One region of the Glutamicibacter sp. GQ173 genome, then DNA from elsewhere that is predicted to be linked to it. Evidence: riboswitches for the same ligand, from Rfam matches in the RefSeq annotation. Region 1 holds a riboswitch; each other region holds the start of a gene.

Region 1 (4,501 bases):
CCATGAGCACCAGCTGGAAGATCGCCGCTTCGGAGTCGTTGCTCTGCTGCGGCATGAACGAGTCCACCGGGACCTGGTGGAACTCCGTGGTTCCCGTGCCGGTGAGCCCCTGGCCAAAGCCATCCCAGTCATCTAGGATCTTGACGCCGCTGTGCTGGGTGGAGACTACCGCAATCTGGCGCCCGGGCAGTTCCGGGTGGGCCACGGCCACGGTGGTCCAGTCGGCAAAAATAGTGCCGGTGCAGTAGTACTTTTCACCGTCCACCAGCCAGCGGCCATCAACCTGGCTCACCTTGGTGTTCAGCGTGCCCAGGGCATTGCCACCGCGTTCGGTGTAGGCGTTGCCGACAATTTGCCCGGCGGCGATGCGGGCGGTCCACTTGCTGCGCAGCTTTTGGTCGTCGAGGACCAGCACGTTTTCCACGAAAGCGATATGCGCGCGCCACAGCTGGCCGACATGCGAGTCGGCTTCGGAAAGCTCGATGAGCAAGCGGAACACATCGACCAGGCGCGCGCCGTATCCGCCCTCGGCAACTGGGATGCGCAGTGCGCCGAAACGTTCGCGGTTGAGCAGGCCTACCTGCTCGAAGGGCAGAACGCGGTTGCGGTCGCGGTCCTTGGCGGTGCTGGCGATTTGCGCGAAGACCGGACGAAAGATTTCAGCCAGCCGGTCGTATTGCTCATCCGCGCCGGGGCCGGGGGTGACCTTGAGCAGTTGCCGCGTGGGCAGCTGCTCTTCGAAGTCGTCTAGTCCCATGGCGCTAGCCTGCGAAGGATCGCTGAGCTGGTTGAAGTCCAAACCGGAGGTGTTTGGCAACTCGCCAAATGACATTAAAAGTCCTCAATTCTTTCCATCGGTCCTGGCGGTAGCACCGTCTCCCTTTTCGGGTGGTTGCTGCGGCGTCGTCGAGCCAGATCTCTCAGCCGCTCTGGATGGGTCGTCATTCATTTGTAGCCGTAATAAACCGATGCATCCAAGCCACGAAGTCACATTTCGACCTTGGGCGGCTCCGGGATGACCGGCAGGTTGAACAGCCAATGGCGCATCATGCCGAAGATGAATTGCCCATCTTCGACCATTATCGATCAAACCGGCATTCAATGAAATAAATAACGAAATATCCCGCGCATGTGGCGCAGTTATCGAAGATTTTTCATGTTACGCAAGATTTGCATTCAATTCCTTCGAAACCCTGTAATAGACGTGTAACCATCCCGAGCGGCCGAGAGATCTGGCTCAGTGACGCCGCAGCAACCACCTATGGAGGACACATTCCATAGGCCGGTGCTACCGCCAGGACCGATGGAGATGATCATGGCACTGTGCTTTGCGCAGCCTCAAGTCCAAGCCCCGGGACTCGCATCCATGGCACTGGACGCAGGACTCGTCAATTTCTCGCGCAAGTTCGCCACCATGGCACAGAGCCGCTCCGCGCTTTCAGGCTCGCAGCCACAACGGGCAATGGACAAAGACCAGCAATTCGCCTCGGCCAAGAACCTCCAGGGCACAAGCGACGGCTGGCCTTCTTCCGGAACTTTGCCGATGCCCTGCTCGCTATCGCCGAACGCCGCGCCATAAAAGCCCCGGGCGCAATGGCGCCAATTATCAAGTACCAAACCAGCCCCCGCATAGACACACCAAGGAATACTCTGTAATGACCATCGAATCGGCACCAACCTCTGCATTTGCCTCGGAGGAAGCACGCCAAGCATTCTGGGACGATGCGGCACGCCTCCTTGATTGGGACACCAGCTGGCATACCACCAGCCAGATCCTCCCAGCTGACCCGGAAGCCAAGCGCGGACCGCAGATCTCCTGGTATCTGGGTGGCAAGCTCAATGCCGCGGTGAACTGCGCCGACCGGCATGTGGCCGCCGGCCGCGGAGACAAGGTCGCACTGTATTTCGAGGGCGAACCCGGCGACCGGGTGGCCGTCACCTACAAGAACCTGCAAGAACGCATCAGCCAGGCCGCCCACGCTTTGGAATCCTTGGGCGTGGTCAAGGGCGACCGCGTGGTCATCTACCTTCCGGTCCTCATCGAAACCGTCGTCATCACGCTGGCCTGCGCCCGCATCGGCGCCGTCCATTCGCTGGTCTTCGGCGGATTCTCTGCCGAAGCGTTGAAGTTCCGCGTGGAAGACACGAAGGCCAAGGTGCTGGTGACCACCGATGGCCAATTCCGCCGCGGCGCCTCGGTGCCGGTCAAGGACAATGCCGACGAAGCGGTCTCCGGCGAGAATGAGATCGAAAAAGTGCTGGTCATTCGACGCACCGGCGATCAGATCCCGTGGACCGAAGGCCGCGACGTCTGGTGGCACGATGTTGTCGACACCCAGCCCACCGAACATGAAGCGCAGTTCTTCGACTCTGAAACTCCGCTGTTCATCATGTACACCTCCGGAACCACCGGACAGCCCAAGGGCCTGGTGCACACCACCGGTGGCTACCTGACCCAGGCTGCCGCCAGCTACAACATGCTCTTCGCCAACCCGGATGCCTCCCAGCGCGAGAATGAAGTGCACTGGTGCACCGCGGACCTGGCATGGATCACGGCCCACACCTATGAGATCTATGGACCGCTATCCAACGGCGTCACCCAGGTGATTTATGAAGGCGTGCCCAACGCGCCGCATCCCGGACGCCACTTCGAAGTCATCGAACGCTACAAGGTCACCAGCTACTACACGGCCCCGACCTTGGTCCGCTCGTTGATGGGCTGGTTCCCCGAGGGCATTCCCAAATCCTACGACCTGTCCTCCATCAACGTCGGCGGCACCGTTGGCGAAGCGGTTAACCCGGAGGCCTGGCGTTGGCTGCGCGAACAGCTTGGCCGCGATACCCCGGCAGGCATTCCAATGGTGGATACCTGGTGGCAGTCCGAGTCCGGGGCGACTGTCCTCTCCCCTCTGCCGACCGACGACTACTTCAAGCCAGGCTGCGCCGCCCGTGCCCTGCCGGGCGTTTCCGTGGACATTGTTGATGCCCAGGGACAGCGAGTTGAGCCCAATACCCAGGGCAATATTGTCATCACCCGCACCGGCCCGTCCATGGCGCGCACGGTATGGGGCAACCCGGAACGCTACTACACCAGCTACTGGGAGAAGTACGTCCAGCAAGGCTGGTTCCTCGCCGGCGATGGCGCACGTTTTGACGAGGATGGAGATATTTTCATCCTGGGCCGTACCGATGACGTGATCAATATTTCCGGGCACCGGTTATCGACCATTGAAATCGAGTCTGCTCTGGTCACCAACTCCGGCGTCGTCGAGGCCGGAGTCTGCCCCACCCCGGATGCAAAAACCGGACATGCGGCCACCGCCTTCGTGGTGCCCCTGGACAAGTCGCTGATTGGCGAAAACCCTGATGAGCAGCTCGCCTCGCGCCAAGCACAATTCATAGCTGAACTTCGTTCCACGGTAGCCACCCAGATAGGCCCGATTGCCAAGCCGCGCGATGTGCTGCTGGTACCGGATGTTCCCAAAACCCGTTCGGGCAAGATCATGCGCCGCTTGCTCACGCAGCTATTTGAAGGAACCACGCTGGGTGACACCACCAGCCTGCAGAATGAACCGTGCATTCCCGAGATCAATGCAATCTGCCGGGCACGCCGCTAAAGCGCAACTGAAGAAAATCCGCTTTAAATAGTCGAAGCCACGTCCCGCGGGACGTGGCTTCGACTATTTAAAGCTAGGAATCCTTGGATTCGGAAGAATCCGTGGACGGTTCCACAACAGCCTCGGTAACTATCACCTGAGCTGAATCCACCACACCATCTTCTGGCTTCCCGGCCGGCTTGATGATGGGAATCTCGGTGGTCATCAGGCTGAACTGGCTGCCTTCGTGCCGGTCCACGCCCTGGGTCACCGATTGCTCAAGCACGGTGCGGGCCACCTTGCCGCGCAAGATCAGCGGATCGCGGCTCAGGTCCTTCCACAGTGCGACGCACAACAGCAGCATCACGATCACGAACGGCAAGGCCGAGACAATCGTGATGTTCTTCAGGCCGTTGAGCGCCTCGGCCGGATGATCGCCACCCGCCAACAGCATGACTGCGGCAACAGCACCGGTGGCCACACCCCAGAAGACCACGGACTTCTTGCTCGGCTCCTCGGCCCCGCGCTCGCTCAAGGCACCCATCACGATGGAAGCCGAGTCGGCGCCGGTGACGAAGAAGATCGCGATCAGCAAGACCGTGACGATCATCAGCACAGTGGCAATCCAGCCGGAGAGCGGAAGCGCATTAAGCAGATCGAAGAGGATCAGGTCGAAGTTGATATCCGGAGCCCCATCCACCACCTTGGCCAGCGCCTCGCCGGTGTTGCCTGCACGCTCCGCGCGTTCCTGCAAGCCAATAGCGCCACCGCCGAAGATGGAGAACCACAGCAGGGTGACAGCCGATGGAACCAACAGCACGCCGGTGACAAACTGGCGGATAGTGCGGCCACGCGAAATGCGAGCGATGAACAGGCCAACGAATGGGCTCCATGAGATCCACCAG
Region 2 (4,501 bases), on a different contig from region 1:
GCGCGAGAGTTCCTTTCCGCTGGCCTGATCGCTGATGACAACTTCCCACAACTGCTGGGACTTGCCTTGGAACAGCGCCTTGGCCGCAACCTGCACGCGCGCACCGGTGGAGGGACGCAGGAAGTCGGTGGCATTGTGAACGCCCACGGCAAATTGATTGCGCTCTGAGACCGCGTAGCTGGCGCCCACGCTGCCGGCGCTTTCAATCATGGAGGCATAGACACCTCCATGAACGACGCCCCACGGGGTGTGGTGCTCTTCATTGAGGTCGGCATGGCCTCGCACGGAAGTGGCGGTGATGTCATCAAAGACCAGGCCAATGCTGTCAGTGAAGCGGCTGGTCTTGTCGGGGATTCGCTGTTCTGGGGAACTCACGGGTGACTCCAAAAGTGTTGGGGCGCTGTGCGCCTGTTCGAGCGGTGGGGCTTGCGGTTCAATTATTTGCACTTTACCTGCTGAAGTACGCGGCAATCCTTGCGGGAAGATCCTCGGCATCGGATCTTTACATTCGGTGTACGCCATGGCGAACCCTGGCGCCGCTTTTCCACGAAGCGCAGATGCCGGAAGATATTTAGCCCTGCCATAAGTTAATGCGTTACGACGAAGATCACACCTTCATGGCCCGCTGAAGTGGCCGCAACGGGCCAAATAGGTGAATAAAAGACTGTTTCATGACCCTAAAACTGATCCACAGTCGAATATTTTATTGAATATTGCGATTTGAGAAGTGAATTGTTTGACGGTGCTTCGTCATGAGTCATATTGTTTTAAGCAGAATCAAGAGCATCAGCTAAAAGCCCTGGCTTGCTGGTCGGCAACCCTCTCAACGGTAGTGGGGTGCTCCAGGTGAGGATTCGGTTTTGCGCCAAATGGTGTCAGAACAAGTACCGCGCACGGCGTGAAACCTCAGTGGCAACCGGATTCGGAACATCCCGAACGGCTGTTCCCGCTGGGTCTGACGCGGTGGGCAAGAACCGAAGGAATCGAGCCATGTCATTGAATCGTGAACTTGACCCGCTAACCCTACGCAAGGTTTTCGCCCAACATCCCTCAGGCGTGGCCGCTCTGTGCGCAGAAGTGGACGGCGTAAAAACCGGCATCGTTGCATCCTCATTTACTGTGGGGGTTTCGCTGGAGCCGGCATTGGTGATGTTTGCAGTCCAGAAGACCTCCAACACCTGGCCGAAACTGCGCGAGGCCAGCCACATTGGTGTTTCGGTTCTCAGCGATCTTAATGGAGGGATCTGCACGCAGATCGCTTCAAAGAAGGGCGATCGATTCCTCGGCGTGGATACCGTGGTTTCTGAACAGGGCGCTCTGTTCATTGAAGAGTCCACCCTCTGGCTGGAAACGTCGATTTACAACGAAGTCGAAGCTGGTGACCACTGGGTTGTGCTTTTGGAGGTGCATGGGCATCACGCATCACAGCACTCGCCGCAGATCTTCCACGATTCCCGATTTCATTCAATCCCAGTTCCTGAGCTCGTCTAAAGCTTCCGAGGAGTAGTTTCCCGAAGGCCCGGCGCGGATTTCCTGATGGTGATCTGCACCGGGCCTTGTCGCGTCTAGGGACGCGTTCAACGCGAGGCAAATAGTTATCCACGGTATGGATGGCGGCCGCTTCGCGAAAATGTGGACTATTGGCCATAGCCTGCCGAGTTGGCCGTGATAAAGGGCGGTGACTAAGCCTTTTGTGATTCTGTGGATATCCACATGGTTATCCACACGACTGTGGGCAAGATGTGCAGAACTGTGTAAAAACTGCAATAAACCCTGTATTGCGGGCGTTTTTGGGTGTTGATAACTACTGGGAACATATCGCTACCTTCAATAAAAAATTTCCCTGTCCACAGATGTGAAAATACAAAATACCTAGTCAATAACTATTACTGTTGGGTACTTGACAATAATCCACAGGGTTCTCCCCAGACAGTGAACAGGCTAGTCCACAGCTGAGGGTATGTTATGCACAAGACCTGTGGATAATGGGGTTTACGTGGGTAAACATCGGCCCTACTGTTGGCTTTGGGGCAGAAATATCCACAGACGTAATCCATTGACCTGTTGGCATCAACTAGCAGGTTGGAACGTTGCCATCTGGCAAGGAAGATTTTTCCCCCTGGGGTCAATAGGGGATGGAAGTGTCTGCAATGAGTGCTGAGCCGGTTTACGAAGGACGAGAATCCGACGCAGGGCGCAAGCCGCCACAGGACGTCGAAGCCGAGATGTCCGTGCTCGGTGGCATGATGCTATCCAAGGACGCCATCGCCGACGTCGTTGAGGCGCTGCGCGGAACCGACTTCTACCGTCCGGCTCACGAATCCATCTACGAAGCCATTATCGATTTGTACGGCCGAGGCGAACCTGCCGATGCCGTGACCGTGGCCGACTTGCTGACCAAGCGCGGCGAAATTTCCCGCGTGGGTGGCGCTGCCTACCTTCACAACCTCATTCAGCAGGTGCCCACCGCCGCTAACGCCGGCTACTATGCAGAAATCGTGCGCGAGCGCGCCGTCTTGCGCCGCCTGGTGGACGCCGGAACCCGCATCGTCCAGATGGGCTACTCGCCCGATGGAGAAGTCGATGCCATCGTCAACGAAGCGCAAGCCGAGGTCTACAAGGTTGCGGAAAACCGCAGCAGCGAAGACTACGTGCGCCTCTCGGACATCATCGAAGGCACCGTAGACGAAATCGAAAACGCCGCGAACGCCGGTGACGGCATCACCGGCGTGCCCACCGGGTTCTACGAATTCGACGAGCTGACCCAGGGCCTGAAGGGCGGCCAGATGATCATCATCGCGGCCCGTCCTGCAGTGGGTAAGTCGACTTTCGCGCTGGACTTCGCCCGGTCCGCCGCCATCAAGAACAACATGGCCACAGTCTTCTTCTCCCTGGAAATGGGCCGCAATGAAATTGCGATGCGCCTGCTTTCGGCAGAAGCCTCCATCCAGCTCCAAGACCTGCGCAAGGGTTCGGTGGAGGACGCGCAGTGGACCAAGATTGCCACCACCATGGGCCGGTTGAATGAAGCGCCGCTGTTCATCGACGATTCGCCGAATATGTCCATGATGGAAATCCGCGCCAAGTGCCGCCGCCTGAAGCAGCGCAATGAGCTGCGCATGATCATCCTCGACTACCTGCAGCTGATGAGTTCGGGCAAGCGCGTGGAATCACGCCAGCAGGAAGTTTCCGAGTTCTCGCGTAACCTCAAGCTGCTGGCCAAGGAGCTCGATGTTCCGCTGATCGCACTGTCGCAGCTGAACCGTGGTTCCGAACAGCGAACCGATAAGCGGCCAATGGTTTCGGATCTTCGTGAATCCGGTTCCATTGAGCAGGACGCCGATATGGTGATCCTGCTGCATCGTGATGATGTGTATGACAAGGAAAACCGTCCAGGCGAGGCCGACGTGATCATCGCCAAGCACCGTGCCGGTCCCACCAAAACCATCACCGTGGCATTCCAAGGCCACTACTCGCGCTTCAGCAATATGTCCTCTGAGGGTTAATCCCAGTCAGAACCAACATGGCAGCTACTAAGCCGGCGGCTTGCTGGCTATAGTGGGTGCCATGTTCGCTTCTTTGCAGGCCTTGCTTTGGGGCACGGTAGCCGGCTCGGCGCTTTTGCTGGGATCTGGCGCCGCCTGGTGGCTGAAAATTCCGAAGGTTTGGGTTTGCGCGATCATGGCCTTCGGCGCAGGAGTGCTGGTCAGCGCACTGAGCTTTGAGCTTGTACTCGAGGCCTTCGAAACCGGCGGGCTCCTGGCAACGGCGGCCGGTGTGCTGGTGGGCGCCGCGCTGTATTTCTCGGCCAACCGGGTACTGGCCTGGCGCACCACAAGGCGTCAAAAAGCCTCGGGCAGCGCTCAGGGCGGCGAACCTGCGGGCACCGCTTTGGCAGTGGGAGCCTTGATCGACGGCATTCCCGAATCCGTGGCACTGGGCCTGAGCGTTGTGGCTAGCGCGAGCATCAACCCCGCAATGCTCATTGCCATCTTCATTTCCAACATTCCTGAAGGGCTGGCCAGCACGGCTCAAATGAAGAGCGCCAGCCGCAAAGGTTCCTCGATTGCCCTTCTGTGGGGTTCCATTGCGATTTCCTGTGGGCTGGCTGCCTTTGCCGGGGCACTGGCCATGCAATCCATGCCTGAAGAAGCCCTGGCCTTCGCCACGGCAGTTGCCGCAGGCGGCATCCTGACCATGATTGCCGACTCGATGATTCCCGAAGCCTATTCTGTTGAACATGACTACACCGGGCTGCTGGTCACCGGTGGCTTCCTGTCGGCATTCGCTCTGCATGTTCTGGGCGGCTAGCAGAAAACTGGCATGATTAGGGCATGCCCCTAAGACGTAGTAGCCACAACCCTGCGCCAGCTACAGAAACCATTTACGCACCGCAATTCTTGGCCACCACCATGGGCATGTTTGTTCTGGTGTTCCTTGTTGCCTTTGAATCCATGGCGGTCACCACCGTGATGCCGATGGTCAGCGAATTGCTCAACGG
Region 3 (4,501 bases), on a different contig from region 1:
GCTGGCGGGAGGCGCGGATCGAAGACCTGCAGTGGGCACGCGCGCACCTGGCTCCGTGGGTCTTGCGCCGGTTGCGCCATCAGTCCTCGGGCGACGGAATCACCCCGAAGCGCCCTTCTGCGGTGCCGTTCACCGCGCCAAAGCCCAACGATTCCCTGGGCGCCGGCGACAGCGCGCAGTAGTAGCACTGCAGCAGCACAGCGCGAAGGGACAGCGTCCACCGAAAACTGGTGGGGCTGTCCCTTCGCGGTGCTGATCTAGCGGCTGAAAACCAGGCCGCGCAAAACGCCATCGAGCTGGCTTGCATCGGTGAGGAAGCCATCATGGCCGATCGGCGAATCGATGTAGTGCACCGGCGTGGGGGTGGCCAGGGAAGCGGCCAGCTGTTCGGATTGCTCCGGGAAGTACAACCGGTCCGAGCTCACCGCGGCCACCACCACATTGACCTTTTCAAGCCGAGCCAGTGCGGCGCCCAGCGATTCGTAGCCACGAGCCACGTCATGGCTCATCAGCGCCTCGGTGAGCAGCAGGTAGCTGTTGGCATCAAAACGATTCACCAGCTTGGCCGCCTGGTGATCCAGGTAGCTTTCCACCTGGTAGCGTCCGCGCGGGCCGTCGAACTGGCCGGCAGGCTGCTCGCCGGGCTGCGCGGCCCGGCCAAAGCGGGCCTGGAGCTCGGCCTCGGAACGATAGGTGATGTGCGCCAGGCGCCGGGCCAGGCCCAGGCCCTCATCCGGCCGCGCACCGCTGGAGTAGTAGTCGCCGCCGTTGAAGTTCGGATCCAGCCGGATGGACTGGGTCTGCACCTGGGCAAAGGCGATCTGTTCCGCGGTGGCCTGGGCGCACGAGGCCATCACCACCAGGTTCTTGACCTGTTCGGGGAACTCGACGGCGAATTCCAAGGCGCGCGCCCCGCCCATCGACCCGCCAATCACCGCATGCCAGGAGGTGATGCCCAGCAATTGTGCGAGGCGCGCTTCGAGGCGCACCGCGTCCTTGATGGTGACAAAGGGGAAGCGCGATCCATAGGGCACGCCATGCTCGTCGGGCGACGACGGGCCGGTGGAACCATTGCAGCCGCCGATCATGTTCACGGCGAGAACGAAGTACTTGCTGGTATCGATGGTGGCCCCGGGGCCGACAAACCCGTCCCACCAGCCGGCACTGCGCGAATCGCCCTGGGCGACGTGGGCGTCGCCGGTCAGCGCATGCATCACCAGCACGGCGTTGGAGCCGTCGGCATCGAGGGTGCCCCAGCTTTCGTAGGCCAGCTCTACCTGTGGCAGGTAGCCGCCGAATTCGAAGTGGTGCCCGCCGACGGCCCTGCGGCGCATCATGCCGTCCCGGCCCTCGGCAAGCTGCGGTTCTTCGGTGGTTGCAATGGATGCCATGTCTAGAGGGTTTCCTGCAATTCCTTGTTCGCCCCGTCCGATTCGCCCAGGGCGGCAACAGCGTTGAAGCCCAGTTCCAGGTCGGCCAGGATGTCCTTGATATTTTCCAGGCCCACGCTGATGCGGACCAGTCCCGGGCTCACCCCGGCGGCGATCTGGTCGGCCTCGGAAAGCTGCGCATGGGTGGTGGAGGCCGGGTGGATAGCCAGCGAGCGGACATCGCCGATGTTGGCCACGTGGGAGTGCAGCTCAAGCGCGTCCACAAACGCCTGGCCGGCAGCCGCGCCGCCTGCCAGTTCGAAGGCGATGATCGAGCCGGCGCCGTGATCGCTGTACTTCTTGGCGCGCTCGAACCAAGGCGAGGAGGCCAGGCCGGCATAGGCGACCTTCTGCACCTCGGCGCGGGCTTCGAGCCAGCTGGCGGCCTCGCGCGCATTTTCGCCATGGCGCTCGATGCGCAGGGACAGGGTTTCCAGCCCCTGGGCGATCAGGAAGGCATTGAATGGGGAGACTGAGGCGCCCAGGTCGCGCAGCAGCTGCACGCGCGCCTTGAGGATGTAGGCCAGGTTGGCACCGAGAATGCCGTTCACGCCCAGATCGCGGGCGAACACCAGGCCGTTGTAGGACTCGTCCGGGGTGTTGAAGCCCGGGAAGCGCTCCGGGTCCTGGGCGAAGTCGAAGTTGCCCGAGTCCACGATCACCCCGGCGATCGCATTGCCGTGCCCGCCCAGGAACTTGGTGGCCGAGTGGATGACGATGTCGGCGCCGAATTCGATCGGGCGAATCAGGTACGGGGTGGCCAGGGTGTTGTCCACCAGCAGCGGCACGCCATTTTCGTGGGCGATCTTGGCGACTTCCTCGATGTCCAGCACGTCCTGGCGCGGGTTGGAAATGGTTTCGCCGAAGAAGGCCTTGGTGTTCGGGCGGACCGCGTCGCGCCAGTCCTGCAGGTTATCCGGGTCGGCCACAAAGGTGACCTCGATGCCCAGGCGCTTGAGCGTGTGCTTGAGCAGGTTCTGGGTTCCGCCATAGAGGCTGGGGCTGGCCACCAGGTGGTCGCCGGCTTCGGCCAGGTTCAGGATCGCGAAGGTGGTGGCTGCCTGGCCCGAGGAGAGCAGCAGGGCCCCCACGCCGCCCTCCAGATCGGCGATCCGGGTTTCCACCGCGTCGGTGGTCGGGTTGCCGATGCGGGTGTAGATCGGTTCCAGCTCCTGCAGCGCGAAGCGCGCGGCAGCGCTCTGCGCGGTCGGGAAGACAAAGGAAGTGGTCTGGAAGATCGGCAAGGCCCGCGCGCCGGTGGCGGGATCCGGGGTCTGCCCGGAGTGGATCTGACGGGTTTCAAATGACCAGTTGCTGCTCATGGTTTCCTCCAAAATAGTTCATGCGACTTTGGGGGTAGACCACTGAGAAGACACCGAGAGGAAAGACCTCGCCACGAAGCCTTCCAGGGTTACCCGCGCTTGTCCCCAGCTGCCTTGTGCACCTGGGGGCCAGGTCTTCACCCGGGGCACCCCACCGCGGTTGGAGGGTTGCCGCCCAGTAAGCCGGGGCTTGTTACTGGGACTCATGACCTGTTTCCAGTGTGCCCGAAAACCGAAGATTTTTGCAATGCGGGCACCGCACAATGGTCTCAATCGGTCATATTTCACATCCATGGCGCTTTTGCCGCAGGGAATTCGATTCCATCAAAAACCTTAGGGTCGCCTAAGTAGAGACTGCGGTCACATGTTGTCATGATGGGCACATGATGAGGCTAGATCACGTTAGTTATGCCTGTGGCCCGGATGGGCTGCTGCCAACCGCGCAAAGAATCTCCGAGTCGCTCGGCCTGGAATTCGTCAAGGGAGGCGTGCATCCCAGGTTCGGGACACGCAATGTCATCTTCCCGCTCAAGCATGGCCAGTACCTCGAAGTGGTCGAGGTGCTCAACCACCCGGCCAGCGACAAGGCCCCCTTCGGCCAGGCGGTGCGGGCCCGTTCGGAGCTCGGCGGCGGCTGGATGGGCTGGTGCGTTTCGGTGGACGATCTATCCAGCGCCGAAGACCGCCTGGGCCGCAAGTCGGTTCCGGGCAACCGAAAATTCCCCGACGGCCGCGAGCTGACTTGGCAGCAGATCGGCATCAAGGGCCTGATCGCCGACCCGCAGTGCCCCTACCTGATCTCGTGGGACGAGGAAGCCAAGGACCTGCATCCTTCCAAGGCCCTGGAGCCGACCGGGGCGATCAGCGAGATCTCGATCGCCGGTTCGCGCGATCGGGTCCTGGAATGGCTGGGCCAGCCCCAGAACGTGCACCTCGGCGCGGTGACCATGGACTACCAGGCGCCCAATGGCACCCCGGGCATCTTGTCGGTGACCTTTGAAACGCAGAACGGACCGGTAGTGTTGTAGCCGGTTCGCAGCAAGCTGCCGGCAGGCGGGGACAATGGCGTCCCCGCCTGCCTCTTTTTATGCGCCGGCATCCAGTCGCCGGCCCAGGACCACGACGTGCTGGTCTTCAAATCCCAGCCGCTCATAAAAGCCGCGCACCGCGGTATTCTCCTCGCGCACCATCAGCTGCACCTTGGGCACGCCGCGCTGGGCGAGCCACGCGCTCGCGGCTTGGACCATCTGGGCGCCCAGTCCGCTGCCCTGCCACCGCGGGTCCACGGCCAGGTAGTAGAGCCAGCCGCGGTGCCCATCATGGCCAGCCATCACGGTGGCGAGGACTTCTTCCTCCTCGATCATGGCCAGCACCGTCGAGGTAGAGGTTTCCAAGGCTCGAAGGGCATCGGCGCAGGGGTCGTTCCACGGCCGGGTCAGCCCGGTGGCCTCCCAGAGCGCAACGGCTTCGGGAATCTGCTGCGCAGCCAGCTGAGAAATCTTCATTCCTGCAGTCTAGCCGCGCTAGCTGCCGATCCCGATCGCCGGTCCGATCAGGGCATATCCGACAAAGCCGATGGCGTCGAGCATAAAGTGCGCGATCACCAGCGGCATCACCCGCCCGTACTTGTGGTAGGCCCAGCCGAAGACCACGCCCATGAGCATATTGCCGATCATCGGCCCCGCGCCCTGGTACAGGTGGTAGCTGCCGCGGATCACCGCCGAGGCGATGATGGTGGTCCACAATCCT

What was found. A riboswitch is a leader RNA that binds a small molecule or an ion and turns the genes downstream of it on or off. The one in region 1 is predicted to bind S-adenosylmethionine.
Region 2: linked by a shared signal. The riboswitch ahead of AC6CHO_RS06560 (flavin reductase family protein) and the one ahead of AC6CHO_RS08190 (hypothetical protein) in region 1 are both predicted to bind S-adenosylmethionine.
Region 3: linked by a shared signal. The riboswitch ahead of AC6CHO_RS10680 (bifunctional o-acetylhomoserine/o-acetylserine sulfhydrylase) and the one ahead of AC6CHO_RS08190 (hypothetical protein) in region 1 are both predicted to bind S-adenosylmethionine.

The regions. Positions count from the first base shown of each region.
Region 1 is NZ_JCAXDT010000004.1:99,858-104,358, reverse strand. Features, by position in the region: gene AC6CHO_RS08195 (acyl-CoA dehydrogenase family protein) at 1-832, opposite strand, end outside; SAM riboswitch class I at 849-940, opposite strand; SAM riboswitch class I at 1,208-1,310, shown strand; gene AC6CHO_RS08190 (hypothetical protein) at 1,316-1,579, shown strand; partial or broken gene acs (acetate--CoA ligase) at 1,638-3,617, shown strand; gene AC6CHO_RS08180 (BCCT family transporter) at 3,691-4,501, opposite strand, start outside.
Region 2 is NZ_JCAXDT010000003.1:120,275-124,775, forward strand. Features, by position in the region: gene AC6CHO_RS06555 (PaaI family thioesterase) at 1-375, opposite strand, end outside; SAM riboswitch class IV at 776-893, shown strand; gene AC6CHO_RS06560 (flavin reductase family protein) at 991-1,491, shown strand; gene dnaB (replicative DNA helicase) at 2,151-3,506, shown strand; gene AC6CHO_RS06570 (ZIP family metal transporter) at 3,568-4,311, shown strand; gene AC6CHO_RS06575 (MFS transporter) at 4,335-4,501, shown strand, end outside.
Region 3 is NZ_JCAXDT010000006.1:15,576-20,076, reverse strand. Features, by position in the region: gene AC6CHO_RS10690 (SGNH/GDSL hydrolase family protein) at 1-182, shown strand, start outside; gene metX (homoserine O-acetyltransferase MetX) at 258-1,391, opposite strand; gene AC6CHO_RS10680 (bifunctional o-acetylhomoserine/o-acetylserine sulfhydrylase) at 1,394-2,752, opposite strand; SAM riboswitch class IV at 2,843-2,963, opposite strand; gene AC6CHO_RS10675 (VOC family protein) at 3,136-3,780, shown strand; gene AC6CHO_RS10670 (GNAT family acetyltransferase) at 3,838-4,257, opposite strand; gene AC6CHO_RS10665 (CPBP family intramembrane glutamic endopeptidase) at 4,276-4,501, opposite strand, start outside.